DNA from 3 places in the Pseudomonas sp. TH08 genome. Region 2 is predicted to be linked to each of the others. Evidence: predicted binding sites of a transcription regulator. Region 2 holds the regulator's gene; each other region holds the start of a gene.
What was found. The regulator FliA, encoded in region 2, starts transcription of late flagellar genes. The targets are predictions, from matches to a motif close to CTAAAGTTTNNNNNNNNNNNGCCGNTAA.
Positions count from the first base shown of each region.

Region 1: a site for FliA is predicted at 4,341-4,368, ahead of JFT91_RS19100 (methyl-accepting chemotaxis protein). Genes of this name have one in related genera too.
Region 3: a site for FliA is predicted at 5,587-5,614, ahead of JFT91_RS18865 (methyl-accepting chemotaxis protein). Genes of this name have one in related genera too.

Region 1 is NZ_JAEKEE010000004.1:429,046-438,840, reverse strand. It holds gene JFT91_RS19115 (alpha/beta fold hydrolase) at 1-991, opposite strand, end outside; gene JFT91_RS19110 (VTT domain-containing protein) at 1,078-1,512, opposite strand; gene JFT91_RS19105 (DUF411 domain-containing protein) at 1,512-1,958, opposite strand; gene JFT91_RS19100 (methyl-accepting chemotaxis protein) at 2,282-4,273, opposite strand; gene JFT91_RS19095 (hypothetical protein) at 4,655-5,182, shown strand; gene JFT91_RS19090 (GNAT family N-acetyltransferase) at 5,241-6,185, opposite strand; gene JFT91_RS19085 (phenylacetate--CoA ligase family protein) at 6,163-7,473, opposite strand; gene JFT91_RS19080 (aldehyde dehydrogenase family protein) at 7,520-9,795, opposite strand, start outside.
Region 2 is NZ_JAEKEE010000006.1:222,617-232,411, reverse strand. It holds gene JFT91_RS30030 (immunoglobulin-like domain-containing protein) at 1-1,286, shown strand, start outside; gene flhA (flagellar biosynthesis protein FlhA) at 1,483-3,612, shown strand; gene flhF (flagellar biosynthesis GTPase FlhF) at 3,624-4,964, shown strand; gene fleN (flagellar synthesis regulator FleN) at 5,081-5,911, shown strand; gene fliA (RNA polymerase sigma factor FliA) at 5,908-6,648, shown strand; gene JFT91_RS27370 (chemotaxis response regulator CheY) at 6,815-7,186, shown strand; gene JFT91_RS27365 (protein phosphatase CheZ) at 7,205-7,993, shown strand; gene JFT91_RS27360 (chemotaxis protein CheA) at 8,048-9,795, shown strand, end outside.
Region 3 is NZ_JAEKEE010000004.1:375,777-385,571, forward strand. It holds gene JFT91_RS18830 (MFS transporter) at 1-650, shown strand, start outside; gene JFT91_RS18835 (alpha/beta hydrolase family protein) at 787-1,824, opposite strand; gene JFT91_RS18840 (FMN-dependent NADH-azoreductase) at 2,061-2,672, opposite strand; gene JFT91_RS18845 (LysR substrate-binding domain-containing protein) at 2,800-3,708, shown strand; gene JFT91_RS18850 (MmcQ/YjbR family DNA-binding protein) at 3,705-4,064, shown strand; gene JFT91_RS18855 (DUF1294 domain-containing protein) at 4,181-4,609, opposite strand; gene JFT91_RS18860 (undecaprenyl-diphosphate phosphatase) at 4,606-5,436, opposite strand; gene JFT91_RS18865 (methyl-accepting chemotaxis protein) at 5,742-7,376, shown strand; gene pnuC (nicotinamide riboside transporter PnuC) at 7,526-8,089, shown strand; gene JFT91_RS18875 (ATP/GTP-binding protein) at 8,086-8,610, shown strand; gene fapA (functional amyloid chaperone FapA) at 8,956-9,405, shown strand; gene fapB (fibril amyloid subunit FapB) at 9,407-9,795, shown strand, end outside.

The sequences.
Region 1 (9,795 bases), on a different contig from region 2:
CGGGCTCTTCCATCTGCGGCGCATGGCCCATGCCGGGAAATTCCACCAACGTGGACTGCGGGATCAGCTTGGCCACTTGTTTGCCGAGCACCGCATAGTGGCCGATTTTCGCTTTCACCTCAGGTGGCGCGAGGTCCTTGCCAATGGCTGTAGTGTCGGAAGTACCGATCAGCAACAGGGTCGGCATCTTCAGGTCCTTGAACTCGTAGTACACCGGCTGGGTGAAAATCATGTCGTAGATCAATGCAGAATTCCACGCCACTTGAGTCTTGCCCGGGCCTTTGCTGAGGCCGGCGAGCATGTCGACCCAGCGATCGAATTCAGGCTTCCAGCGGCCGTCGTAATACGTTGTGCGTTCGTAGTCGCGAATACCCTGAGCGCTGACTTTCAATTCACGCTGATACCACTGATCCACCGTGCGGTAAGGCACGCCGAGGGCTTTCCAGTCTTCGAGGCCGATCGGGTTGACCAGTGCCAGTTGCTCGACTTGCTCGGGGAACAGCAGCGCATAACGGGTGGCGAGCATGCCGCCGGTGGAATGGCCGAGCAGGGTGGCTTTCTGGATGCCCAGCGCTTTGAGCAACTGCTGGGTGTTGGTTGCCAGTTGCTGGAAGCTGTATTGATAGTTGTCCGGTTTGCTGGAGGTGCAGAAACCGATCTGATCCGGCGCTATCACCCGGTAGCCCGCTTCGCTCAAAGCCTTGATCGAACTGTCCCAGGTTGCTGCGCAAAAATTCTTGCCATGCATCAGCACCACGGTGCGACCGTTGGCCTTGCCGTGCGCCGCGACGTCCATGTAACCCATCTGCAGGGATTTACCCTGGGACTGAAAGGCGAAGTGTTTAAGGGTGTAAGGGTATTCGAAGCCTTGCAGTTCCGGGCCGTACGCCGGGCCCTCTGCGGGCGCCGCCTCGGTGGCGGCATGAGCGAACAGCGGCAGGGCAGCGCTGAGGAACAGGCCGGGCAGCCAGCGGGAAAGCGTGACGGTCATAAGGGCAAACTCCATGGAAATCGGCCGATGCTGGAACGGCTGGATTAGGGCGACGTTAAACACAGGCAATGTTGCAGGTTGATCGTTCAACCGAGCCAGCCGAGGGTCAGCATCGCCAGTACCGCATAACGCGCGCCTTTGGCGAAGGTGACGATCAACAGGAAACGCCCGAGTGGTTCACGCATCACGCCGGCAATCAAGGTCAACGGATCGCCGATCACAGGCAGCCAACTGAGCAGCAACGACCAATGCCCGTAACGCTCATAGTGCTTGCGCGCGCTGGCCATGTGTTTGTGGCTGACTGGAAACCAGCGCCGCTCCTGAAATCTTTCGATGCCTCGGCCCAGCCACCAGTTGACCAGCGAGCCGAGCACATTGCCCAGCGTTGCCACGCCGAGCAGGCCCCACAGCCAGTAACGGTCGCTGACGATCAAACCGACCAGCAACGCTTCCGACTGCAGCGGCAACAGGGTCGCCGCACCGAACGCGGCAACGAACAGCCCTGTGTAGGCAGCGCCGATCAATGGGCCGGGTAGTCCGCCACCACCACATCCGCGCCGTCTTTCTTCAGGCCGATGACCTGATAGGCGTCACTCATGCCGTCCATTTCCATGCCCGGCGAGCCCATCGGCATGCCCGGGGCGGCAACGCCCAGCAGATCGTCGCGTTTGCTCAATGCCAGCACCTGTTCTGCGGGAACGTGGCCTTCGACGAATTTGCCATTGATGATTGCGGTGTGGCACGACGCCAGGCGCGGCGGTACGCCATGTTGTTGCTTGAAGCTGCTCATGTCGGCTTCGATGTGGTCTTCGACTTTGAAACCGTTGGCTTCGAGGTGGCTGATCCACTTTTTGCAGCAACCGCAATTGGCATCGCGGTGGACTTCGATGGGGATCAGGTCGGCCGCTTGAGCCAGGGAGGAGATGAACAGGGCGCTCAGGGCGACCAGACGCAAATGGGTTCGCATGACGGGTTCTCGACTCGGTTGGCGGTCAAAAAAGAACGCATTTTGACCGGTTTTTCCTGCCTGGCATCAACGGAGTGTTTCCAGTTGCTACAAGACAGACTGCCAGAATGATCGTAGATCAACGCTGACAAATAACTGAGCGCAAGATGACAAATCTGTCAGGCGGCCACGAATGACGATTGCGTGAACGCCGTGGGACCTTGTGGGAGCGGGCTTGCCCGCGATGGCGGCAGGTCAGTCAATGACGATGTGTCTGACCGGGCCCCATCGCTGGCAAGCCAGCTCCCACAGGGGTTATCTGATTGGCAAAAAAACTGCATCAATCAACTGACTTTGAAGCGGCCCATGATCGCGCTCACTCGGCTGTTGGCTTCCAGCAACTGGCGGGTGTTGAGCTCGCTGGCCTGGCCGCTCTGCACCAGTTCATCGACCATGTGGCGGATCTGCACCATGCTGCGGTTGATTTCTTCGGTTACCGCGCTTTGCTGTTCGGCCGCCGTCGCTATTTGCGTGCTGAGGCTGTTGATGTGGCTGACCGAACCGGCCATTTCATCCAGACCGGAATTGACCCGTGCGGTCGCGTCGGCCGCCGACTGGCAACTGGCCTGGGTGTTTTCCATGGCTGCAACCGACGAGCTCACGCCTTGGGTCAGGCGCGTCAACATCTCATTGATTTCTGAAGTGCTGGCCTGGGTGCGGGCGGCGAGGGCGCGAACCTCATCGGCGACCACGGCAAAACCGCGACCTTGTTCACCGGCGCGTGCCGCTTCAATCGCCGCGTTGAGTGCCAGTAGATTGGTCTGGCCGGCAATGGCGCCGATCACCCCGAGAATCTCGGTAATGCGCTGGGCGTCCTGTTGCATGTTTTCGACTTTGTGTGTGGCACTGGCCACTTCATCAATCAGCGCCACGACGCTATTGGTGGCTTCGCCGACGACCACTCGCGAACGGTCGGCGTTTTCGTTGGCACGCTGAGTGAACGCTGCGGTTTCGGCGGCGTTCTGCGCAACGCTGTCCGCCGTCGAGCTCATCTCGGTGATGGCCGTCACGGTCTGATCGGTTTCCGAAGCATGGCGCAGCAGAATCTGGCTGGTGTGCGCCGACGTGCGTTGCAGGTTGTCGAGGCTCGACGCCATGGCACCGGTGGCCTGGGTGACTTCGCCGATCATGTTTTGCAAGTAGGTGATGAAGGTGTTGATCGAATGGCCGATCGCACCGAGTTCATCTTCAGCACGGATGGTGATCCGTTTGGTGAGGTCGGCATCGCCGCTGGAGAGCAAATCGATGTTGGCCTTGAGTGCTTTCATGCGCTGAACCAACTGGCGAATCGCGTAGACCTGCAACAGCACCAGCAGGATCACCAGCGGAATCTGCAACAGGCTCAAGGTGCTCAGCACGTCATCGCGTTGCGCTGTGAGCATTTTGGTCGGCAGGGCCGTGGCAAGGAACCACGGTGTGCCTTCGATCGGACGCATGAAGAAGGTGCTGGCTTCACCGTTGTTGTCGAACTCGACGCGTTGCGCTTGATCGCGGTTTTGCAGGCCGGTTTTGATCTGGCTGGCGAACGTCGAGCTGCCGGCGAGTTCGTTGATGTTTTTCAACACGATCGGACCGCTGATGCGCGAACTGTTGCTGATGATCTTGCCGTCGGCCTCGACGATGAGCATTTCGGCGTTGAGGTCTTTTTCCTTGCGCGCCACCAGGTCATTGAAAAAGCCCAGGGTCACGTCAATGGTCGAAACGCCCCAGGCGCTGCCGTTTTTCTGAATGGCCATGGCGCAGTTGGTGCGTGGCTCGGCGCTGGCGTCATCTTTATAGGCCGCGGCCCAGGCGCACTGACCGCGAGGCGTGGCCATGCCGCCCTTGTACCAGCTCTGGTCGTAATAGTTGGGCGCCGCGTCACTGTTCCAGAAGGTGTTGACCGCCAGTTTGCCCGAGGCGTCACGGTGCCAGAAGGTGCTGAACTTGTTGCGCCCGGCTTCACGCTGGCCGGGCAAAGGCCAGATCCCGCCACCAAAAACCTTCAACTCGCCGTACTGATCCACCAGCCCCGGCAATACCGTGTCGATGGCTGCGCTGTCGAGTAGCGGGATGGTCTGAGTGATGCTGCGTTGCTGCGACTGAACCTTGTTCAGCTCGCCCTGAATCTGCTCGGCGACTTCGGCGATACGGTTAAGCACTACCTGCTCTTCGGTATGCCGCAGTTTGGGCGCAACCAGTTGACTGATACCGACCACGGTCAGCACCGACAACAGCAAGATGAACAGAACCAGAAACAGCGTGTAGCGAGCCTGAATGGTGCGGAATGCGGGCATGGAGACCGGTCCTTGAGCTGCGATTCTTATTAGGGGCGGGGGATAAAACAGTGCGGGTATCCCTAACGTATCGTCGCCGTTGAAAGAAGCTTTAGGTACTGGCGTACTAAAAATACGCGTACCGACGATTGGTCAGTATCGGGTCTGATACAGGTAGCCTCTCGGGCTCGTCCGTTAGAGCAAACGGTCTATTGAAAGATTTTCGATCAAGGGCGTACAGACCAGCATTTATGGGCGTTTGTCTGTTTGTATCGAGAATGTACAAGAATTGTAAAAAAGTGCACCAAAAGGGTTGGTGCTATCAGTTGGCCGGTAGATACTCCGCGCTATTCACGTTGTTCAACAAGGACATTCAATGCACATTTCACAGGGAGTCCGCGCATGACTATCGGCATTGTCGGCCAATGGCAAAGCAAGGCAGGGGTTCTGGTGCGCGACACTGGCGCGAAAAAGCAGGTTGCGCAAAGTGTCAAGGTGCAGCAGATGCTCACCAAGGTCGGCACCGATCCCAACGCCATCAATACCGCCGAAATGGACAAGCAAGGCCTGCGCAAGAACATCAAGGGCTTTGATCCTACGAACGTCTCGGTAAAACAGATGGGCAACCTCAGCGCCATGTTGCGCAGCCGAGGGCTGATCTCCGAGATCACGTCTTTCACGCTGATGAATGCCGGCGACAAATTCGACCGTTTCGGCGTAACCAAAGACGTTGATGTTAAATTCAACGCACTGGAGTATTTCGCGACTCAGCTCGATGCGATCCAGAACAATGGCCTCAATGGCAACGCTTACGGGAAAGCCCTGATCCCTGAGTACAAAAAAGCCATCTACGTCCTGCAGAACCTCAAGACGTACGGTGAAGGCAACGCGGCGAAACCGGTCGACCAAGGCGTCAAAGCCAAGGCTTGAGACTTCAATGTGGCCCGCTCGACATTGAGCGGGCCGTTGTCGAATGACGGCACTGCGTTCAATCGCGCGATGGCGGTGTCTCGATCAAGTGATTGGCAAGTTCCTGTTGGGCCTGATCGTGCAATTGCTGCATGTGCGGGCAGGCTAACGCCAGCTCGCGCAACCGGTAACCGCGGTGAAACAGCGCCAGCCATCCCCCCCCTTTACCTTCCATGGGTGCCAGCCCGGTAAAGATAAAGCCAATGGCGTTCAGCCTGTTCAGGTCCCAGGCAAAGTGCCGCGACAGTCGCAGGCGAAGTGAAATCAGCCATTGCCGAGGTAGTTCGCTTAGTTCTTTGAGCAGCCCGGTCCGCAGCTTTTTCAGCCGCATGTCATAACGATCAGCGTGTTTTTCCAGCTGAATGGCCGCGCCATGCCAACGAAATGTCTGCTTCTTTGTGCCGAACACCCGACATAACTGCTGCATGAAATCCCGGTAAGCGGCAGGCCAGATCTGCCGAGGCAAGGGGCGCTGGCGGCCGTCGACGGCATAACAGCCCAGGACTATCGATTCCGGCACCGCGCTGCCGAACGGCGAAGGGACGTAGTCCGGCAGTAATCCGGTGTTATGAAAGTCGAGGTTGATTGCCATCCGCTGCGTGTACGGATGGTGGGTGACCTGTTTGATCAATACGCTCTGACAGCCCAATGCCTGTGCATGGGTCAACAAATGCTGGCTCAGACGGGTAGCAACGTTTTGTCCTCGGGTATTCGGGTGAACCACGCTCAAAGCCAGTTCGGCCGTGCGCGCGTTTGTTTCGCGGAACAGCGTGGCGTGCCCGCAAATGTCCTCACCGACCACGGCAACCAGCGAGTGCCAACGCTTGTCGGCGTGGTTCTGGCTGATCATGTGTGGCAGATACACATGGGGCTGCACATAAAGGTCGCCGTACACCTTACGAAACAGTTGGCTGACGGCCGTGGCATCGCTGTCACGGTAGTTACGCAGAATCAGCGCTTTCATAGGGCACCTCCTTGTGACGGTGTTCATAGCAGCGCAAATCCAGCACACGCAAGCATTTGCCCGAGCGGGCGTGGCGTGGCAGATCTTCATGGGTGCAGCACTCGACTAGCAGGTTTAGCTGGTGATCCGCCTGTAATTGCGTGATCAACGGGTACTGTTCAATCAGTCCCGCCTCCAGGTCCCGGTTGACATCGCCCACGGCGGCGGATCGCGCGCTTGGCACCCATTTCAGGCTCAACACATCCTTGTTCCCGTCCTGTTCGATCAGCAGTTGCCAGTCGTCACTGTTGGCGGTGTGCTGGATCAACACGCCGATTTCCTCCGGCATCAGCGACAAAATCCCCAGCCGAACCCGTTGGCTGCCAGCACTGCGGCCCTTGAGTGCGAACTTGCGCCGGGCGCTGCCGACGGGTTCTCGCCAGCAGGCGCGGTCGCCCACCGGGTAGCGAATCAACGGCATCAACCGACGATGCAGACTGGTGATCACCAGCAAACCGGTGTGGTCACAGGCATCGATCACTGCGCCGGAATGTTCGTCGATGATTTCCACCAGGATGTGTTCGGCATGCATTCGATGCTCGCCTTCGGCGCAGTCGCGCTGACTGCTACCGATGAAACCGGCATCGACACTGGCATAGCCGATGGAGGCAATGCGCGCGTTGGGGAACGCCAGTTCGAGTAACTGGCGCTGCGAGTCGAACAGGCTTTCACCGCCGTAAAGCAGGCTGTCGACCACAGGCAGCGTCTGCTCCTGACGTTTGAGCCAGGCCGCGAACGTCAACAGATGTGCAGGCAGGCCCGCCAGCACATTGATCCCATGCTGCACGATGGATTGCGCCAGAACAGCGGAGTCGACATTGCCGGTAAAGGGGAACTCGGTAATCTCTACGGCAACATGGGCCAGTGCGTCGTGGACGAACAGGAAGCTGGCATACAGGTCACCGGCAAAAAATAGATTGGCGACTCGGTCACCGGGCTGGAATTGCCAATTCAGACTTTTGCCGAATTCACCGACCAATGAACGCCATTCATCTTGCGTATATACAGAAAGTTTTCCAGCGCTGGTTGAACCGCCGGTTTTAAATACCAATGCCTGTGCCACAGCACCGGTCAAAACTGGCCATTTGTTTAACGTCTGACTGTTTTGCCAATATTCAGCAGGTTCAATCAGCGGCAGTTCAGTCAATGCGGTAATTTTTTTCGAAACGTCAACTAAGTGTTCGTGGTAATACGGCGAATGTTGACGAGCGAAGTTGATCAACTCGTTCAGTTGTTCGGAAGTTTTCACAATGTTCACCATTTTTATCGTGGTCTGGTTGAACTCGCCGCACGTATCAAGTGCGTGAATCAATCAGGATCGGCGTCTTGCCGCTGTGTCTGTTTCGGGTGAAGTGCTCGACGGCACAGACTTCAACTTCCAGGTGTAACAGTCCGGTTTCGATCACCGTGGTCAGTGTCGGGTAACGGGACAACCGCAACTGTGCGTCGGCCGCTTCCAGCTCGCTTCGCAGACTCATGCGTTCCAGGCCATCGGGGGCATGCTCGAGCAGCAACTGAAACGGCACCTGCAGGTGTTCTGCCAGTTCGCTCAATGAAATGAAGTCGGTGCCGATGCGTATCAGCTTGCCGTGGCGTTGCAGCAGTTCGAAGCGCGGCGAGAGGAGTCCGCAGGCGCAGGGGCCGGAAATCCAGCGTCCCGTGTCGCCAACCTCATAACGCCGAACGTTTTGTGCCTCCCGTGCGATAGACGTAAACAGCAAGCGGCCGATTTGATTACCCGTGACGGGTTCATCGGCGTCGAGGGCGACAATTTCCAGGTGCTGGGTGTCACTCATCAAATGGAAAACGCCATCGCTGGTAGCCTGGCAGGCATGACCGAGTGGGCCGGCGTCGACACTGCCGTAAATGGCCGAGCGGATGTTCGACACGCCACAGCTGTGCAGCAGCTCGCGACTGTTTGCGCTGAGGTGTTCGCCGCCGAGAAAAACCTTGTCGATCCCGCCATAGGCCTGCAACCGTTGCCGTTCGTTGAGGAACAGCCGATGCACGGTGCTCGGCATGCCAATCAATGTGGTCACGCGTTGACTGACGATCAATTCGGCGATTTCGCGGTAATCGTCATCGGTCGGGGCGCCCATCGGCAGGTGCGTGATGTCCAGCAACTCGAGGACTTTGGCAAAACTGAGGAAGCCACCGTACAAACCGCCGCAGAAGAACAGGTTCATCACTCGATCCCGGGCCGGGTCGAGGCCGGCAGCGAACAAGCCGTCAGCCGTCGCGCGCATTTGCCGGTCGAAATCGTCATAGCTGTAAGCCGATAACGCTGGTGTGCCGCTGCTGCCTCCGGAGCGAAAGTACAGCTGCGCGCTAGCGTTGAGTTGCTGGGTGACAAAGGCTGTTTTGTCCATGATCGGCAGCCCGGACAGCGACGCGGACAATGGCGGGCAATCAAGGGTGGCGTGGTTCGGCAAAACGTCGGCGGGCAAGCTGACGGACACGCGACGGCTCAGTCGTTGCAGGGCGTAGACGCCGTCATGTGGCTCACCGTCATAGCCGTCATGAATGCTGCTGATCGGGGCGATTCGCGTGACGCCCGCACCGATCAGCGTACGTGCCAGCTCGCCGGTTTGCGCTGCGCCGCACAGCAGCGCGCAGCTCTGCAGGACATTGCGCCATGGCAACAGCGTGTCGGTGATCAGGGCGCGCGGCACCGGATACATCAGCACGCTGCGAAACAGCGGCGAAGGCGTCAGTTGACGATTGTGCGCCCAGATGACTCGCCAGCCCGGTGCGCTCCAGACGTGCCCGGTTTGCTCAGCGAAACTCTGCGCCAGCCGCGCCATTTGCGCATGCGTGGTGATTTGCGAGGCTTCTTGCGCCGTGGGCAGCAGCGCTGGCCATTGTCTTGCGCGACGTTCGAAGGCGGCCGTCAGCCGTTCGCCGATGTCGTGCAGGATCTCGGGGTCGTCACTGTCGACCAGCAGCCATTGCGGACTGGAACAGGCTTGCTGATCCAGCCGACAGACTTCATCCGCCACGGCATCCAGGGCTTGTGGGGTGGCGGCATCGGGCGTCAGGTAAACGAAACTGATGCGGTGGCCCCAATCGATCCAGCGGCAGCCGGCCGGGATCTGTTGGCGAATGGCTTGCAGGGCCGCTTCACCGCCCCAGGCTGCGACGCCGTTGGCCCGTTTGCACAGGCGTGCGATTTGCGCCGTGCTGACCGGCAATACGGCGACGTAACCTGCGAGTTGAGCGCTCGGGTCGCATTGCAGCAGAGCGCCAAGCAGGCCTGCGGTCAGACCCTGATCGCTGCTGCTGGGTCGCAACCAGTTGACGTTGCCGGCCAGCAGGCTTTCCAGCACCGCGCAGAAGGCCAGCAACGGCGCGTTGGCCGGCGTGATGTGGACCACCAGCCCAAGCGGGCTCCAGCATTCGAAGCGGGCCTGGCGATAATCAAAGCGCCGCAATGAGCCGGGTTGTGCGCCGAGTTCGCGCTGCAATTTGCGCCGTAACGCCTGCGGATCGCAGAAGTCGATCAAAGCCTGTCGTTGCTCTGTATCGAGCGGCAGCGTGGTGTCCGCGCTGCGCAGGTATTGCGCAAAGTGCA
Region 2 (9,795 bases):
AGCCGCCGACTGTACGCCGTGCGCCTGATGGCGTACTTGACCCGCTGGAAAATAATGGCGGTGCCCGAGCGCGTGTACATGTGGCCAGTCCACGCCCGGGAGACCAAGTGCGCCTGCTGGTCAAGGGGGCGCCGGGTGAGGGCTCTCCGACATTCACTGCTCAATCGTTGAATGCTGACAACGTTGCATTTTTTTCACTGAGGCCGTCATTCATTGCGGAAAATCGTGGGGCACAGGTAGAAATCAACTTTGAGCTGATCAGGAATGGCAAGACTATTCTGTCCAGGCCTTTGATATTGACGGTCAAAACAATCAGCGACAGGGATCCCGTCTTGACCCGCCCGCATATTGTTGAAGCAGGAGCGGTGCCGTTTATCGATCTGAGAATCATCCAGACTGACCTCACGTGCGTGGTCAAGCCGCCGTTGCCTGTCGCCGAGGTCGGGCAGCGAGTGTGGATCACGGTCGCCAGCGAGGGCGTTGATCCTTTGCTATTGCGTCCCGGCACCGCGCTGACTGCCGAAGAAATCTCTCAGGGCATCAGCGTTAAGGCCGCGCGAGGCTGGTTCTATGCACTCAAGGATCTGTCTACCTGTGAGGTGACTTGCAAAATCGCACTGGGCAGTATGGACAACGAGGAGACGGCGCTGATGCTTCCAGTGGCGCGGTATACCGTCAAGGTCACTGAAGCATTGGCGATTGATACTCAACTGATGCTTTTGAATGGCTGGAAATTGTTGGGTGGCACCGCTTATGGATTACGCGAACGCGAGGTCGCCAACAATGTGCGGGTGCGCGTTCCAACGGGTGGCCGGCCACCTTACACCTATCGTTCAGCCAACCCCGGCATCGCATCGGTCGATGCCAATGGCAAGGTTACGGGGCTGAGTAATCAATCGACCACTATCACTGTGACCGATGCCGATGAAAAACAGATTTCCTATCCCGTGCGGGTGATGAATGTTCACAGGTTGATTTTAAACAACTCGTTCATGACCGCAGCTCAGGCAGCCGCCTGGTTCAGACAGTTCGGTGCCGTCAGCATGGACAACGGTGGACAACCTATGGGATGGGGGATTTTGCATAACAACTTTATCGACGTTACGCCCATTTATGGCGGGCGGGGTTTGTATTACGGACGATTTGTTTCGATCAATCTTTCATACCCGAACATCTATGTACTCGAACACTCGTTGCTGGTCAGCAACGGGGTCATGGGGAGTCGCAACGTACATTTAACGGATGGGGCGACCCGCTCTCGCGCAATGGGGTATTTCCCGACATAGTTACCGAGGTAGGGGCGTGTCGCTACTGAACGCGCCGTGATCGCCGTTTTCGGCAGTTCAATGGGCGGGATAACCCCGTTGAGCTGCCGCAGGCTGCGATTTTTTGCCTGCGCAAAAGTTGGAAGGCTTCTTGCAATAGCCGCCGTGCGCCTGTGTCGGGCGTCAAAAGTTTGCTTTAAAGGAACGGGGAAAACCGGTGGATCGCTCTCAGTTAATCAACAACGCTCGCTCGAACATTGCCGACCTCAGTCGAGGCAATCTGGGCGTGCCGTTGTTGCTGCTGGTCATGCTGGCGATGATGATGTTGCCGGTGCCGCCGTTCCTGCTGGACGTGTTCTTCACCTTCAACATTGCGCTGTCGATCGTCGTTCTGCTGGTCTGCGTGTACGCCTTGCGGCCGCTGGATTTCGCGGTGTTCCCGACCATTCTGCTGGTCGCGACGTTGCTGCGGCTGGCCTTGAACGTGGCGTCGACGCGGGTAGTAATGCTCCACGGTCAGGACGGCCACGCCGCCGCCGGTAAGGTGATCCAGGCCTTCGGTGAGGTGGTGATCGGCGGTAACTACGTCGTCGGTATCGTGGTCTTCGCGATCCTGATGATCATCAACTTCGTCGTGGTAACCAAAGGCGCCGGACGGATTTCCGAGGTGAGCGCACGTTTCACCCTCGATGCGATGCCCGGCAAACAAATGGCGATCGACGCCGACCTCAATGCCGGCCTGATCGACCAGAACCAGGCCAAGGCGCGTCGCTCCGAAGTTGCCCAAGAGGCCGAGTTCTACGGTTCGATGGACGGTGCCAGCAAATTCGTCCGTGGTGATGCGATTGCCGGCCTGCTGATTCTGTTCATCAACCTTATCGGCGGTATGGCCGTCGGTATCTTCCAGCACAACATGAGCTTCGGCGACGCCGGTCGGGTTTACGCCTTGCTGACCATCGGTGACGGTTTAGTGGCGCAATTGCCATCACTGTTGTTATCGACAGCGGCGGCGATCATGGTGACCCGTGCTTCCGGCTCGGAAGACATGGGCAAGCAGATCAATCGCCAGATGTTCGCCTCGCCGAAAGCGCTGGCGGTGGCCGCAGGTCTGATGGCGGTCATGGGCCTGGTGCCGGGCATGCCGCACTTCTCGTTCCTGAGCATGGCTGCGCTGGCCGCCGGTGGCGCTTACCTGTTCTGGAAGAAGCAAAACGCCGTCAAGGTGCAGGCCCTGCAAGAGGTTCAGCGCCAGCAGGAACTGCTGCCATCGCCGGCCCGCGCCATGGAAACCAAAGAGCTTGGCTGGGATGACGTGACGCCGATCGACATGATCGGCCTCGAAGTCGGCTATCGCCTGATCCCGCTGGTGGACCGCAATCAGGGTGGGCAATTGCTCGCGCGGATCAAGGGCGTGCGCAAGAAGCTCTCGCAGGATCTGGGCTTCCTGATGCCAACCGTGCACATCCGCGACAACCTCGATCTGGCGCCGAGCGCTTATCGTCTGACCCTGATGGGCGTGATCCTCGCCGAAGCCGAGATCTACCCGGATCGAGAGCTGGCGATCAACCCGGGCCAGGTCTACGGCACGCTCAACGGTATCAACGCCAAAGATCCGGCTTTCGGCCTGGAAGCGGTGTGGATCGAAATCAGCCAGCGGGCGCAGGCACAATCGCTCGGTTACACGGTGGTGGATGCCAGCACCGTGGTCGCGACGCACTTGAACCAGATTCTGTACAAGCACTCCAGCGAGCTGATCGGCCACGAAGAAGTGCAGCAACTCATGCAATTGCTGGCCAAAAGCTCGCCGAAATTGGCGGAAGAGCTGGTGCCGGGCGTGGTTTCGCTGTCGCAACTGCTCAAAGTGCTGCAAGCGCTGCTGGCCGAACACGTGCCGGTACGCGACATTCGCAGCATTGCCGAAGCCATCGCCAACAACGCCGCCAAGAGTCAAGATACCGCCGCGTTGGTGGCCGCTGTGCGGGTCGGCGTATCGCGCGCCATCGTCCAAAGCATTGTAGGCACTGAGTCCGAGCTGCCTGTGATCACCTTGGAGCCAAGGTTGGAACAAATATTGCTCAATAGTCTGCAGAAGGCAGGACAAGGCTCGGAAGAGGGTGTTCTGCTGGAGCCAAGCATGGCCGAGAAGCTGCAACGTTCGCTCATCGAAGCGGCGCAGCGTCAGGAAATGCAAGGTCAGCCGGTGATCCTGTTGGTAGCAGGCCCGGTGCGCGCGATGCTCTCGCGCTTTGGCCGCCTCGCAGTCCCTGGACTGCACGTGCTGGCCTACCAGGAAATACCGGACAACAAGCAAGTGACCATCGTTGCGACAGTAGGGCCCAACGGCTGAGGTAGTGGTTTATGCAAGTTAAGCGTTTCTTTGCCGCCGATATGCGTCAGGCCATGAAGCTGGTTCGTGATGAGCTGGGCGCTGATGCCGCCATCATTGGCAATCGCCGCATTGCCGGCGGTGTCGAGTTGACGGCGGCACTGGATTACAAATTGTCGGCGCTCGCGCCACGGGTTCCGAACATGGAACTCGAAGACGAACTGCGCAAGACGCAGTCGCGCATCGTTACCGCCCAGGCCGAGTTGAGCCTGCGCGGCGAAGCCGACGGCAATAGCAATCGCCAGATCTTTGCCGGGCTGCCGTTGACCGCTGGCCTGCCGCTGACCGCTGCCGAACCGTTGAGCGAACCGACCTACGCCGCCCCGGCGCGTCCAGCTCCGGCGCCTGCGCAGTCCTCCGGCGGCGTGGATCCACGTGCACTGGATTCGATGCGTTTTGAATTGAACAGCCTGCGCGAGCTGATGGAAGTTCAGCTCGGCACCCTGGCCTGGAATCAGCTGCAAGGCAGCCGTCCGGCGCAAGCCAATCTGTATCGCCGTCTGCAACGCATCGGTCTGTCCGGGCCGTTGTCGCGCGACTTGCTGTCGATGATTACCGATATCGAAGAACCCCGTCAGGCCTGGCGCATGCTGCTCGCGCACCTGGCGCGGATGATTGCCGTACCGGAAGTCGAGCCGCTGGAAGAGGGCGGTGTGATTGCCATGGTCGGCCCTGCCGGCATGGGCAAGACCACCACGCTGGCCAAGCTCGCGGCACGTTACGTGCTCAAGTACGGCGCGCAGAATGTCGCGCTGGTGAGCATGGACAGCTTCCGCATCGGCGCGCAGGAACAACTCAAGACTCTGGGCCGCATCCTCAATGTGCCGGTGACCCATGTCGATCCGGGCCAGTCGCTGGTGCAAGCGCTGGATCCACTGCTGCGCAAGCGCGTGGTGCTGATCGATACCGCCGGCCTGCAAGCCAGCGATCCGGCCCTGCGCATGCAGCTCGAAAGTCTGGCCGGACGTGGCATCCGTGCAAAAAATTATCTCGTGCTGGCAACCACCAGCCAGAAACAGGTTCTAACCGCCGCTTATCACAGTTACAAGCGTTGCGGGCTCGCCGGGTGCATCCTGACTAAACTGGATGAAACGGCCAGCCTTGGCGAAGTGTTGAGCCTGGCGATCAGTCATGAATTGCCGGTCGCGTACCTGACCGATGGCCCACGGATTCCGGATGATCTGCATCTGCCGCGCCGTCATCAATTGGTCAGCCGCGCCGTCAGCGTGCAAATGCAGGAAGAACCCAGCGAAGAAGCCATGGCTGACATGTTCGCTGATATCTATCACAGCCCGACCAAGCAGGTAGGCTGAGGTATTCATGAACAGTTTTTGTACCTACATCGATGGTCTGCCATGCATTGTTCAGGTTGTGAACGCGCAGCCAGTAATGTGGCCTCCGTCTATGCAAGACAAGGTAAAGAAATAACATGGGCAGCATGCATCCCGTACAGGTGATCGCGGTGACCGGCGGCAAAGGTGGCGTCGGCAAGACTAACGTGTCAGTGAACTTGTCCCTGGCGCTGGCAGAGCTTGGCCGTCGGGTCATGTTGCTGGACGCCGACCTGGGACTGGCGAACGTCGACGTTCTGCTGGGGTTAACCCCTAAACGCACGCTGGCCGACGTCATTGAAGGCCGCTGCGAACTGCGCGACGTCCTGTTGCAGGGGCCCGGCGGGATTCGCATTGTGCCGGCTGCCTCCGGCACCCAGAGCATGGTGCACCTGAGCCCTGCGCAACACGCTGGCCTGATTCAGGCGTTCAGCGACATCGGCGACAATCTCGACGTGCTGGTGATCGACACCGCTGCGGGTATTGGTGACTCGGTAGTCAGTTTTGTCCGCGCCGCCCAGGAAGTGTTGCTGGTGGTGTGCGATGAGCCGACTTCGATCACCGACGCCTACGCGCTGATCAAATTGCTCAACCGCGATTACGGCATGAACCGCTTCCGCGTTCTCGCCAACATGGCGCAGAGCCCGCAAGAAGGTCGCAACCTGTTCGCCAAGTTGACCAAGGTCACGGATCGCTTCCTCGACGTCGCTCTACAATACGTCGGCGCCGTGCCTTACGACGAAAGCGTGCGCAAGGCAGTGCAGAAGCAGCGCGCGGTGTATGAAGCCTTCCCGCGTTCCAAGTGCGCGCTGGCGTTCAAGGCGATTGCGCAAAAGGTCGACACCTGGCCGCTGCCCGCCAACCCGCGCGGCCATCTCGAGTTTTTCGTCGAGCGTCTCGTGCAGCAAACGGCAGGGCCCGTGCTATGACCGCTAGCGGTATGAATTACTACAAAAAGTCGGCACGTGACGCTCAGTACGAGCTGATCGAGCGTTACGCGCCGCTGGTCAAACGCATTGCCTATCACTTGCTGGCACGGTTGCCGGCGAGTGTGCAGGTCGAAGACCTGATCCAGGCCGGGATGATCGGCCTGCTCGAAGTCTCGACCAAATATGACGCCAGCAAAGGCGCCAGTTTCGAAACGTACGCGGGCATTCGAATCCGCGGCGCGATGCTCGACGAAGTGCGCAAAGGGGACTGGGCGCCACGCTCGGTTCACCGCAATACCCGTATGGTCAGTGACGCGATTCGTGCAATTGAAGCTAAAACCGGCCGTGATGCTAAAGATCACGAGGTTGCGGCCGAACTCCAATTGAGTCTCGACGATTACTACGGGATTTTGAATGACACCTTGGGCAGCCGCCTCTTCAGTTTCGACGACCTGTTGCAGGACGGCGAACACGAAGGGCTGCACGAGGATGGCGCGAGTGCTCATCTTGAGCCGTCACGCGATCTGGAAGATGAACGCTTCCAGGCGGCGCTGGCGGACGCGATTGCCAATTTGCCGGAGCGTGAGCGACTGGTGTTGGCGCTGTACTACGACGAAGAGCTGAACCTCAAGGAGATCGGTGAAGTCCTTGGCGTCAGTGAATCGCGGGTCAGCCAGTTACACAGCCAGTGCGCGGCCCGCTTGCGGGGGCGTTTGGGGGAGTGGCGAGCGCGCTGAAGGCAGTGTGGGGACACTGCGAACGAGGCTGGTGCGGTGATGAACGGCACCGGTCTTGCTCTGTTGTGCTCCAGACAGTCTTCGAGTGCTGCGCCGATTGATTGAAGTGGCGCGTCCAGGTGCTGGGCGCGTTTAAGACTGCTTGGAGGTCGAATTGAACAAAGACATGAAAATCCTCATCGTTGATGACTTCTCAACGATGCGGCGGATCATCAAGAACCTGCTGCGGGATCTTGGGTTCACCAATACCGTCGAGGCCGACGATGGCACTACCGCCATTCCGGTGCTCAACAGCGGAAGCATCGACTTTCTGGTAACAGACTGGAACATGCCGGGCATGACCGGTATCGACCTGCTGCGCCACGTGCGTGCCGATGAAAAACTCAAGCATCTGCCCGTACTGATGGTGACCGCTGAAGCCAAGCGCGAGCAGATCATTGAAGCCGCTCAGGCCGGTGTAAACGGCTACGTCGTCAAACCTTTCACGGCTCAGGCGTTGAAAGACAAAATCGAGAAGATTTTCGAACGCATCGGCTGATGAACGCGCGGGGGAGCTATGGAGCATAACGAATCTTCACAGGGCGATTTCGAGTCGACCCTGAAAAAACACGCGGTCGAACTGGTCGAGAGCCTTGAAAAAGGCAGGTTCGGCGACGCTGTGCAACTGATCCATGAGCTCAATCAGACCCGTGACCGCGGCCTGTATCAGGAAGTCGGCAAGCTCACACGTGAACTGCACAGTGCGATCGTCAACTTCCAGATCGATCCGAACATGCCGCAGGCCGAGGAAGTGTCGCAAATCACCGACGCCACCGAACGCCTGGGCTATGTGGTCAAGCTGACAGAGGCCGCGGCCAACCGCACCATGGATCTGGTGGAAAGCGCCACGCCGGTGGTCAACAGTCTGGCTGATGAAGCCCAGACCTTGAGCGCCGATTGGGGTCGCTTCATGCGTCGCGAGGTCGGGGCTGAAGAGTTCCGCGAACTGGCGCGCCGGGTCGACGGTTTTCTGTCGCGCAGCAGCACGGACAACCGTGCGGTGTCGAGCAATCTCAACGACATCCTGCTGGCCCAGGATTACCAGGATCTGACCGGTCAGGTGATCAAGCGTGTGACCCAACTGGTCACCGAAGTCGAAAGTAATTTGCTCAAGCTTGTGCTCATGGCCAGTCAGGTGGACCGCTTTGCGGGCATCGAACATGACCGTGCGGCGATGCTTGCAGAAAAAGATCCACAAAAACATCTCTCGCAGGGTGAAGGTCCGCAGATTCATGCCGATAAACGAGAAGACGTTGTGTCCGGTCAGGACGATGTGGACGATTTGTTATCCAGCCTTGGATTCTAGAGTTTTGGAATTGTAGGTTTTTTGGGTTTTTAGACCTGTAGGAGCACCCCATTAATGAGCTTCGGCGCCGATGAAGAGATCCTTCAGGATTTCCTGGTTGAGGCCGGCGAGATTCTTGAGCAACTGTCAGAGCAACTGGTCGAGCTGGAAAGCCGCCCGGATGACGCAGATCTGCTCAACGCAATTTTTCGCGGTTTCCACACTGTAAAAGGGGGCGCCGGCTTCCTTCAGCTCAATGAGCTGGTGGAGTGCTGTCACATCGCCGAAAACGTGTTCGACATCCTCCGTAAGGGTGAGCGTCGCGTTGATGCAGAACTGATGGACGTTGTCCTCGAAGCACTGGACGCGGTGAACAGCATGTTCAGCGAAGTCCGTGAACGTGCGCCTATCACCGCCGCTACCCCGGAACTGCTGGCCGCCCTGGCGCGTCTGGCCGAACCGCAATCGGCGGATGAAGCCCCGGCATCGCCGGTGGCCGAGATGATCGAAGAGCTGGTCGTCGAAGGCGATTCGGGCGACATCACCGATAACGAATTTGAACAACTGCTGGACTCGCTGAATGCCGTCAAGGCGCAAGCTGAAGCCCCGGCAGCCGCTGCACCTGCGCAGGCTGCCGATGGCGCGGCCAGCGATGAAATCACCGATGCCGAGTTCGAGTCGTTGCTCGATCAGTTGCACGGCAAAGGCCAGTTCGCGGTGGACGCTGTTGCGCCAGCCGCGCCAGCACCTGCGGCACCGGCCAAGGGTGACAGCTCCGACATCACCGACGACGAATTCGAAGCACTGCTCGATCAGTTGCATGGCAAGGGCAACTTTGCCGTTGATGCGCTGGAGTCGGCCATTGCCTCGGCGCCTGCGCCAGCCGCACCGGTTGCAGCGGCGGCCGGCAGCGATCTGATCAGCGATCACGAATTCGAATCGCTGCTCGACGAATTGCACGGCAAAGGCAAGTTCACTGAAGTGGGCACCGCCGCCGTGGGCAGTACCTCTGCCGTGGCGACGCCAGCCGCCAAAGCGCCGGCTGCTGCTGCGCCAAAACCTGCAGCCAAGCCCGAGCCAAAAGCCGAGGCGCCAAAACCGGCTGCCGCGGCGGCACCGGCTCCGGCCCGTGCTCCCGCGACTCCGCCACCGGAAAAACCGGCGAGCGAAGCGGAAACCACCGTGCGCGTCGACACTGCACGTCTCGACGAAATCATGAACATGGTTGGCGAGTTGGTGCTGGTGCGTAACCGTCTGGTGCGCCTGGGCCTCAACAGCGGCGATGAAGCCATGCAAAAGGCCGTGTCGAACCTCGACGTGGTCACGGCTGACCTGCAAACCGCGGTGATGAAGACGCGGATGCAGCCGATCAAGAAGGTCTTCGGGCGCTTCCCGCGTCTGGTTCGCGACCTCGCGCGTCAGCTCAAGAAAGAGATCAACCTGGAACTGGTGGGCGAAGAAACCGACCTCGACAAAAACCTTGTCGAGGCCCTGGCCGACCCGCTGGTCCACTTGGTGCGCAACGCCGTCGACCACGGTATCGAGTCGCCGGAAGAACGCGAAGCGTCGGGCAAGGCCCGTGGCGGTCGCGTGGTACTGGCGGCCGAGCAGGAAGGCGACCACATCCTGCTGTCGATTTCCGATGACGGCAAAGGCATGGACCCGAACGTCCTGCGCGCCATCGCGGTAAAACGCGGCGTGATGGACAAGGATGCAGCCGATCGCTTGAGCGACACCGAGTGCTACAACCTGATTTTTGCCCCGGGTTTCTCGACCAAGACCGAGATCTCCGACGTGTCCGGCCGTGGCGTCGGCATGGACGT
Region 3 (9,795 bases), on a different contig from region 2:
GCCTTGGCATCGCCCTGTCTGTGTTGGCGACCGGGGCATTGCTGCTGATCCGCAACAAACCTTCGGTGCCAGTGATACGCGGCGAGCGCCTGCCATTCTGGGCGGTGTTCGGACGGATTGCGCCATTCGGTGCCAGCCTGACACTGGCCTCGATCGGCTACGGCACGCTGACTACCTTCATCACTTTGTACTACCTGAATCGAGGCTGGAGCGGCGCGGCGTATTGCCTGACGGTGTTCGGCGTGTGTTTCATACTGTCGCGGCTGTTGTTCATTTCGGCGATCAGCCGATTTGGCGGGTTCAACTCGGCCATCGCCTGTATGACCATCGAGACCATCGGCCTGACGCTATTGTGGCTGGCGCCCTCAACCGCGTTTGCGCTGATCGGCGCCGGATTGGCGGGCTTCGGGTTGTCGTTGGTGTACCCGGCGCTCGGGGTCGAGGCGATCAAACAGGTGCCGAGTTCCAGTCGCGGCTCAGGCCTGGGCGCTTATGCGGTGTTCTTTGATCTGGCGCTGGCGATTGCCGGGCCATTGATGGGCGCAGTGGCGTTGAATCTGGGCTATTCGTGGATTTTCTTCTGTGCGGCGCTGTTGTCAGTGATCGGCTTGGGGCTGACCCTGCTGCTCAGACGCCGCGCCAAGACCTGAGGTCTGGCGAAATCCTTGTAGGAGTGAGCCTGCTCGCGATAGCGGAGTATCAGTGAAGGAAATGTCGACTGACACTCCGCTATCGCGAGCAGGCTCACTCCTACATTAGCGGACTAGCGGTGTTTGTGGGGTCAGGTTATTGGTCGGCAGTCTGCATGCCGGCGCGCGTTGGTTGGCCCAGCGCATGGGAGAAAAAGCGCCCGGCTTCGGAAATGAGGTTGCGGTGGATGTCCTCGCGATCGACGCCGTCGGCATCGGTGCACAACGCTGGCATGGCGATGATCTGCTCTTCGTTGCACGGCGCCATGAACACGAAGTGCCCTGCCCCCGCCAGCAATTTGAAGTCTGGCGCCGTCGGCAGCTTGCGCGCCAGGGCGGCGGCGTTTTTATCGAAGGCAACCAATTTGTCGCCGTCGCCGCTGTAGAGCAGCACCGGCACATGCACATCGGCCAACGTATGACGGCCGAATTTCAGGCTCAACGGCGCCATCAGCAGCAAGGCGTGAACGCGCGGATCGGCAACGGGCTGAAGGTCATCACGGTCAACGATGAGTTCGCCCTGGGTGTTGCAGGCGTCACGATCATCCGGGCGTTCCTGGCAGTAACGACGCAGACGATCCAGATCCGGCTGCGCGCCAGACAGAATCAGTGCTGTCTCGCCACCTGCGGAATAGCCGATCACGCCGACTTGTTCGGCGTTGACGTACGGCGCCAGCATGCGGTCGCCCAAGGTTGCGGTAATGGCTTCGGAAATCTGGATCGGTCGCCCATAGAGATTGCTCAAAGTGCCGAGCCGGCTGTGATCCTTGGAGTTGTCGCCGGGGTGAATCACCGCCACAACGACAAAACCTTTGCGGGCCAGCGAAGTGGCGAGGTCGTGCAAGGCCAATGGCGTGCCGGTGTTGCCATGCGAAAGCATCAGCATTGGAAAGCGGCCGATAGCGACCTTGGTATCCTCACCCGCCTCCACCGAATATCCCTCGAGAAGGCTCATGTGCTCGCGATCACTGGAAGGATAGAACGCGATGGCGCGCATCGGTTGCAGGTCGAGTGGATCAAGGAAGGTCATTTCGTGGTAACCGACGCTCCAGACAGGATGACGCCCCGGCGCAGCTTGCACTGAATTCATGCTGCCCAGCAGGCAAATCAGTAACGTTGCACAAAGACGCATCATGGGATGCCCCACCCTGTTGTTACTCAATCGAAAGATCCGTTGCGTTGCGGGCCAGAAACGCCGGGGATTCGGTGTTCCGGTACGACAATGCCTTCAGACGTTGATCGTTTGACTGCATAACCCGGGCCAGATTATGTAACAGTCGGAAACAAAAAACTCCATATTTGGCCCTTGCAGAACCAGAATACAGAGTTTTTTGGGCGTTACCTGAACCTCAGCTGTTTTTTACGCAAGCCTTACGCAGCGGCGAACAATTGCTCGCTGATCTTTGCCTGAGCTGCGGTCATCGCGTTGTTACGCACTTCGTCGCCATACGCCAGGCCTTCGGCACGGACAATTTCGATGTCGGTGATGCCGAGGAAGCCCAGAACCAGCTTCAGGTATTCTTCGTGGGCGATACCGCTGGCCTGACCGGCATGGATACCGCCGGAGGTGGAGACGATCACCACTTTCTTGCCGCCGCACAGGCCTTCAGGGCCGGCTTCGGTGTAACGGAAGGTTTGACCTGCAACGGCAACGCGATCGATCCAGGCCTTGAGTTGGGTCGGTACGGTGAAGTTGTACATCGGTGCAGCAATGACCACGGCGTCGGCAGCGATGAACTCGGCCAGGGTCGAAGCGCTCAGCTCGGCTTCGTGCTGTTGCGCAGCGTTGCGCAGTTCTGCAGTAGTGCCGGCGGCCACCAGAGTGGTCGACGAGAAGTGGCTGATGGCATCAGCGGCGAGGTCGCGGTAAGTCACTACAGCGCTCGGCTCAGCGACTTGCCAGGCTTTGACGACTTGGCTGCTCAGCTGACGGGAAGCCGAGTTGTCGCCCAGAATGCTCGAATCGATATGCAGCAGTTTCATGTGGAATCTCCTGGAAGGAATCGCCGGTGGCGACGGAATGGAGACAATCCTACGCAAGAAACCAATAGCTGATTAGCCGCCGACAATGCGATAGTTTGTCCCATTGATAGAACAGCTGGATAACACCATGCAAGACCTCAACGACCTCTACTACTTCGCCAAAGTCGTCGAAGCCGGCGGCTTTACGGCAGCCGGGCGATTGCTCGGCATTCCCAAGTCACGGTTGTCACGACGGATTGCCGAACTGGAAGAACGCCTGGGCGCACGCTTGTTGCAGCGCACCACGCGACAACTCAACCTGACTGCCGTGGGTGAGCGTTATTTGCGCCATTGCCAGGCGATGCTGCTGGAAGCCGAGATGGCTGATGAAGCGGTGGCCAGCATGTCCAGTGCGCCGCGCGGGCGTTTGCGGGTGTCTTGCCCGACAGGCCTTGCCCAAGAACTCCTGTCGACGATCATCAGTAGCTTCCTTGGTAAATTCCCTCAGGTGCAACTGGAAGTCGTGCTGCTCAACCGCCGGGTGGATCTGGTCGCCGAGGGTTTCGACGTTGCCCTGCGTGTACGCGAACAGGGCGATGAAGACCCTCTGCTGGTGACCCGACGCCTGCGCCAGGCGCAAACGGTGGTGGTGGCCAGCCCGGCGTTTATCCAGGGTCAAACGATCAACCATCCGCAGGACTTGAGAAACCTGCCGGTACTCGGTGCGCTGGAAGCGGATCGTCTGGTACACGTACGCTTGCTCGACCAGCAGAGCAAAAGTTTCGAGTTAAGCATGGAGGCGCGGCTCGGCGTTGATGACTTTATCGTACGCAAGGCCTGTGTGCTGGCAGGGCTGGGTTTCACCTTGCTGCCGATGATGTACTGCGAAGAGGAACTACAAAACGGCACACTGGTGCAATTGCTGCCCGAATGGTCGTTGCCCGGTGGCTGGCTGCAAGCGGTGTATCCGCATCGACGCGGGGTGATGCCGGCGGTGCGCGCGTGGATCGATCATCTGGTCGAATCGTTTAATGCCTGTGGGGAACGACTGTTATGAAAATGGCAAAGATGAGCGAGGCCGATGTGGCCGCCTTCTGCCTGGCATTGCCGGGTGCTCGGGAAGACTATAAGTGGGGTGGCGTGCGGGTATTTTCGATTGCCGGCAACAAGATGTTTGCCTTGCAGGGTTTGCGCGGCGACTCACTGGCGTTCAAGGTCGACAAGGATCTGTTTCTCGGTCATTGCGACCGTCCGGGCATTCATCCGGCGCCGTATCTGGCGCGGGCGCAGTGGATCATCATGCATCCGCCCTACCCGCTGGCGGCCGAGGAATTGCGCGAATTGTTGCAGCGTTCGCATCAGTTGGTGGTGAGCAAGTTGCCGAAGAAAACTCAAATCGCTCTATTGCTGTAACCCCGTTCCCTGTAGGAGTGAGCCTGCTCGCGATAACGGTGGATCAGCTAACAAGTTGTCGACTGACAATTCGCTATCGCGAGCAGGCTCACTCCTACAGGGGAATTTGGTGTGGGTTAGAACAGGTTCAGCAGGTTCAACCGGAGGAACAGCTGGTCGATCCAAAACACCTGATGCAACAGGACGATCACCCAGAACAGAACCTGAAACGACACCTTGCGCGTCTTGTGCCGGAACACTTGCTGGGCGATCAGCGCGCCCGGCCAGCCGCCGGCCAGTTCCACGGCATGAAGGATGTTCTCCGGCGTGCGCCAGGCATCGGCGCGGGCCTTGCGTTTATCTGCCCAGTAGAGAAAAAACGCCAGCACACTGACGATGCCGTACCCCGCCAATGGCACCAGCGAGATCCCGCGCAACCACATCGACAGCGAGCCGAACAACGGCAACGCACAGATGATCAGCAACACCACCAGTTTCAACTTCAAATGCTGGATGTTGCCACTCGATGGCCGGCCCTCAGGGCGGCGTGCGCGGGAGTCACTCATGGCTTGGCTGCCGACCAGTCGATCCAGCCGAACTGCCAGGTCGCCAGAATCACCAGACCGAAGACGATCCGGTACCAGGCAAACGCCGCGTAGCTGTGGGTGGCGATGAACTTGAGCAAGCCGCGCACAGCGATCATGGCGAAGATAAACGCGGTGACGAAACCGATGGCGAATACCGGGAAATCCGCTGGCACAAACAGGTGGCGGTACTTGTAGCCCGAATACACTGCCGCACCGACCATGGTTGGCATGGCGAGGAAGAACGAGAACTCGGTGGCGGTTTTACGCGACAGACCGAACAGTAAACCGCCGATGATCGTCGAACCGGAGCGCGAGGTGCCCGGAATCATTGCCAGACATTGCGCAAAACCGACTTTAAGCGCGTCTTTCCAGGTGATTTCATCGACCGTTTCGGCGTGCACGGCATGCTGACGCTTTTCTGCCCACAACATGATGACGCCGCCAACCACCAGCGCGGCCGCGACCGTGATCGGATTGAACAGGTATTGGTGGATCAGGTCGGCAAAAATCACCCCCAACACTACCGCCGGCAAGAACGCGATCAGCAGATTGGCGGTAAAACGCCGTGCACTGGGCTGCGTCGGCAGGCCCTTTACCACGTCGAGAATCTTGCGGCGAAACTCCCAGATCACCGCGAGAATCGCGCCGAGTTGAATAATGATGTTGAACGCCATGGCCCGTTCGCCGCCGAAATTGAGCAAGTCGGCAACAATGATCTGGTGTCCGGTACTGGAAATGGGCAAAAACTCCGTCAGCCCCTCTACAACTCCAAGTATCAGTGCCTGCAAGGCGGTCCAAAGATCCATCAATCCCCCAAAGAGCGATGCGCGCGGGCATGCTCCGATAGTATTTTTCTAACGTTCACTGCGATCAGCGTAGCTGTGTATGGCTGTACCGATTCCGCGCACACAGGATCTACACGAAACAGTCAAAATTCCGTGAAATATCAACTTCGATTCAGGTTTTCATGCGCGGGGCCGAAATCCTAACAGACAAGCCTTGACAGCGCTGCCGCGTTATACGACTTGGGTCGCGTATGCCCGCTCACAAAATCGTGGTTGGATGCTGGCGGTCGTTTATTACAAGAAAAAGAATCCGGAGTGACAGCGTTATGAACAGCTTGCGCAGTGTGTCGATCAGCCGACGCTTGTGGCTCATTTTGATTGTGGCAATGGTCATGTTGTTGACCTTGGGCGTGTTGATGCTCAAGCAGATCCACGATGACCTGTATCGCGCCAAAGCCCAGAAAACCCAGCATGTGGTGCAGACCGCCAGCGGTTTGCTGACCTACTACCACGACCTCGAAACCGCCGGTACGCTGAGCAAAGAAGCGGCACAAAAACAAGCGCTGACAGCGATTCGCGGCCTGCGCTATGACCAGAGCGATTACTTCTGGATCAACGACCTCACGCCCGTGATGGTCATGCACCCGACCAATCCAAAGCTCGAAGGCCAGAATCTCTCGGCGATCCGTGACCCGGATGGCTTTGCGGTGTTCAACGAGATGGTCGCCATCGCCAAAGCCAAAGGCGCCGGTATGGTCGATTACCGTTGGCCGAAACCCGGCGCCAGTGAGCCGGTGGCCAAGACCTCGTATGTGAAGTTGTTCGAACCTTGGGGTTGGGTGCTCGGCTCCGGCGTCTACGTCGATGATGTGCAGGCCGAATTCAAAGGTCAGGTGATCAATGCTTCGGTCATCGGTTTGGTGATCGCGGTGATCATGGCGCTGCTGGTAATCTTGATCGCACGCAGTATCGTGCGCCCGTTACAGGAAACCGTGAACGCCATGGCCAACATCGCCAGCGGCGAGAGCGACCTGACCCGCAGCCTCGATACCCACGGCAAGGATGAAGTCACCGAATTGGCTCATCACTTCAACGGTTTCACTGCCAAGTTGCGCCGGGTGATCGGTGAATTGCAGGTGTCTGCCAGCGCGCTCGGTCAATCCTCCAGCGAACTGGGCAACGATGCTTCGCAAGCGCAACAACGCAGCCAGCAGCAATCGCAACAGATGGAGCTGGTTGCCACAGCGATCAACGAAGTGACTTACGGCGTTCAGGATGTCGCGAAGAACGCCGAGCACGCGGCTGCCGAAATGCGCGACGCCGAAGCACAGGCGCAACAAGGCCAGATCAACATTGACGGCAGTCTGCAACAGATCGACAAACTCTCGGGCACCATTGATCAAGCTGTCGAGGTGATCCGCACCCTCGCCGCCGAGAGCACGCAGATCGGCAGCGTCCTGGAGGTCATTCGTTCGATTGCCGAACAGACCAACCTGCTCGCCCTTAACGCGGCCATCGAAGCGGCGCGGGCCGGTGAACAGGGTCGCGGTTTCGCCGTGGTCGCCGATGAAGTGCGCCTGCTGGCGCAACGTACGCAGAAATCGACGGCCGAGATCCAGTCGATGATCGAGCGCCTGCAAAATCACTCCGAAGCTGCCGTGAAAGTTATCGGCGACAGCAGCAAGGCGTCGCAACTGACCATCGAACAGGCCGGGTTGGCCGGTGCCAGCCTCAGCGCGATCGGACAGGCATTGCGCAACCTCAATGGTCTGAATGCGTCGATCGCCAGCGCCACGCTGCAACAGGCGCATGTGGTCGAGGACATCAATCAGAACGTGACCCAGGCCGCCGGTCTGTCACACAGCACGGCCATCGCAGCCGAGCAGTCGAGTGCCGCTAGCGTGCGACTCGGCCAGTTGAGTGAACAACTCAACGGCCTCCTGCGCCAGTTCCGCGTCTAGCACCGCCCTACCATAGGAGTGAGCCTGCTGGAGATGGCGTCGTGTCAGCCAACCAAGAGTGGCTGACCCACCGCCATCGCGAGCAGGCTCACTCCTGCAGGTTTTCTGGGTACAATCCGCTCCCTTTTCACTTCCCCCAAGGAACCCACATGTCCGGGCTAGAACTGTTTGCGGCCGCTCTCGGTGTGATCGCCGTCTGGCTGACGGTCAAACAGAATCCATGGTGCTGGCCGATCGGGCTGGTCATGGTGCTGCTCTACAGCTGGGTCTTCTTTGAAGTGAAACTGTATTCGGACATGTTGCTGCAAGTGATCTACGCCGCGCTGCAAGTCTATGGCTGGTGGCAATGGACGCGCGCCGGGACGATGCAAGACGGCCGTGAAGTCACGCGTCTGGATCAGCGATCGATCCTGCTCGGCCTCAGCGTCGGCGCTGTTGGCAGCGTGCTGTTGGGCGCCGCCATGGCGCACTGGACCGATGCCGCGCAGCCGTGGCTGGACGCGGCGCTGACGGCTTTCAGCCTGGTTGCGCAGTTGTGGATGGCGCAGAAGCGCCTGCAATGCTGGGCGTTGTGGTTTGTACTCGATGTGATCTTTGTCGGTCTGTTCATCTATAAGGACCTCTACCTGACGGCAGCCTTGTACGCCTTGTTCACCCTGATCGCCGTGCAAGGCTGGCGCGAATGGCGCGCCGACCCGGCGCTGCGCACATGAAAGTGGTGGTGCTCACCGGGCCTGAATCCACCGGCAAGAGCTGGCTGGCGGCGGGTTTGCAGAAACGGTTCGGCGGTGTGCGAGTAGACGAGTACGTGCGCAGGTTCATCGAGCAGAACCCTCGCGATACCTGCCTGGCGGACATCCCCGAAATCGCCCGTGGTCAGCTGCAATGGGAAGATCAGGCACGTGCACAACAGCCGGCGCTGCTGATTCTCGACACCCACCTGCTGAGCAATATGCTCTGGAGCCAGACGTTGTTCGGCGACTGCCCGGACTGGCTGGAACCCGAACTGCTGGCGCGCCACTACGACCTGCACCTTTTGTTGTCGCCGGAGCAGATCGACTGGACCGACGACGGGCAGCGCTGCCAACCGGATCTGGAGCAACGTCTGGCGTTTTATCAGGCTACGCGGGAATGGCTGGAACGCCATGACCAGCCCTTCAAGATCATTCAAGGCAATTGGGCTGAACGCCAGGCGCGAGCCTTTGCAGCGGTCGAAGCACTGCTCGCGCAATAACCAGTCTTTGTGGGCCTGTTTACCCGGTTTTGGGGGCAAAGTGTCCGTTCCTGAAACACCTCCCCGCGTGCAAAGGGCCCGTTTCAAGGGATTGATCGCTTTGATCGTGCCCTTGTTACACCGCTGAAACACACCCCCGCAAACCCTCGTTCCAGAGCATTGTTCAGCCGATAGACAGGATGGGGACACCCGGCGTGTTTCAATCTTGAAACAGCTTGTGTATCAGTCACGCGTTCCATTCGTATAACTCATTGAAACTTAAACCATTTTAAAAAGCGGCACAGCTTTCGCTCTCTCCTTCCCAACGCTGACATGAGCCAGCCCACTGAAGAAGGAATTGCCGCCGTGGGGAACTTCAATAAAGGCTTGACCTGCCTTCTGCTGATCGGATCAGCAGCCAGCACATTGCTCAGTTTCAATGTTCAGGCTGAAGGCAATGGCGTGATTGTTCTCAACCGCGACGTTCAGCCTATTCCTATCGGTCGCAGTGGTGGCAAAGACCCCTACCCGACCACCGTCAACGCAAACCCGTCCGGGCGCATCGATCAAGCGATGACCAGCACCGAACTCAATGACGGCGACTTTGCCAGCGTAGCCAGCGGCTCGTCCATCCGTGGCGGCATGTCGACAGCAACCGGCGCCCTCCCAGGCACCAGTGTCCTGACCAATCCCAACGGCCTGCCCGGCATGAGTGCCGGTCATGGCGGCGGCGGTGGCGGCGCGATCTCCAACACCATCAATCGCTCGCTCAGCACTGGCCTCGCCCCGCTGACCCGCATGGCTGGAGGCCAATAAGATGAAGCGCACGCTGCTCCTGCTCGCCCTGCTCGGCTGCACCAGCGCCATGGCCGACCCCAGCTCAGTGGACAACGCCAACATTCAGAACACCGGCATCCAGTACCGCGGCAACTACAACATCAACCAGGCCGCCGGTGACCAGATGCAACAGACCAACACCAAGGCGGTCGCCATCGGCACCTCGGCCAGCGCGACCACTGTCGTGCGGCAGCACATCGACACGCCCGGCAATCCGGCAACGAACGCCAGCGCCACCATTGGCGGCAACTCTTTCAGTAATGGCAACGGGATCCTGGGCGTGAACCAGGGTGCCGGGGCCAACAACCAGATGGCCAACGTGACGCGCGTCAGCATCAGTGCTGGCCCGCAAAGCGTTGACGATAGCGC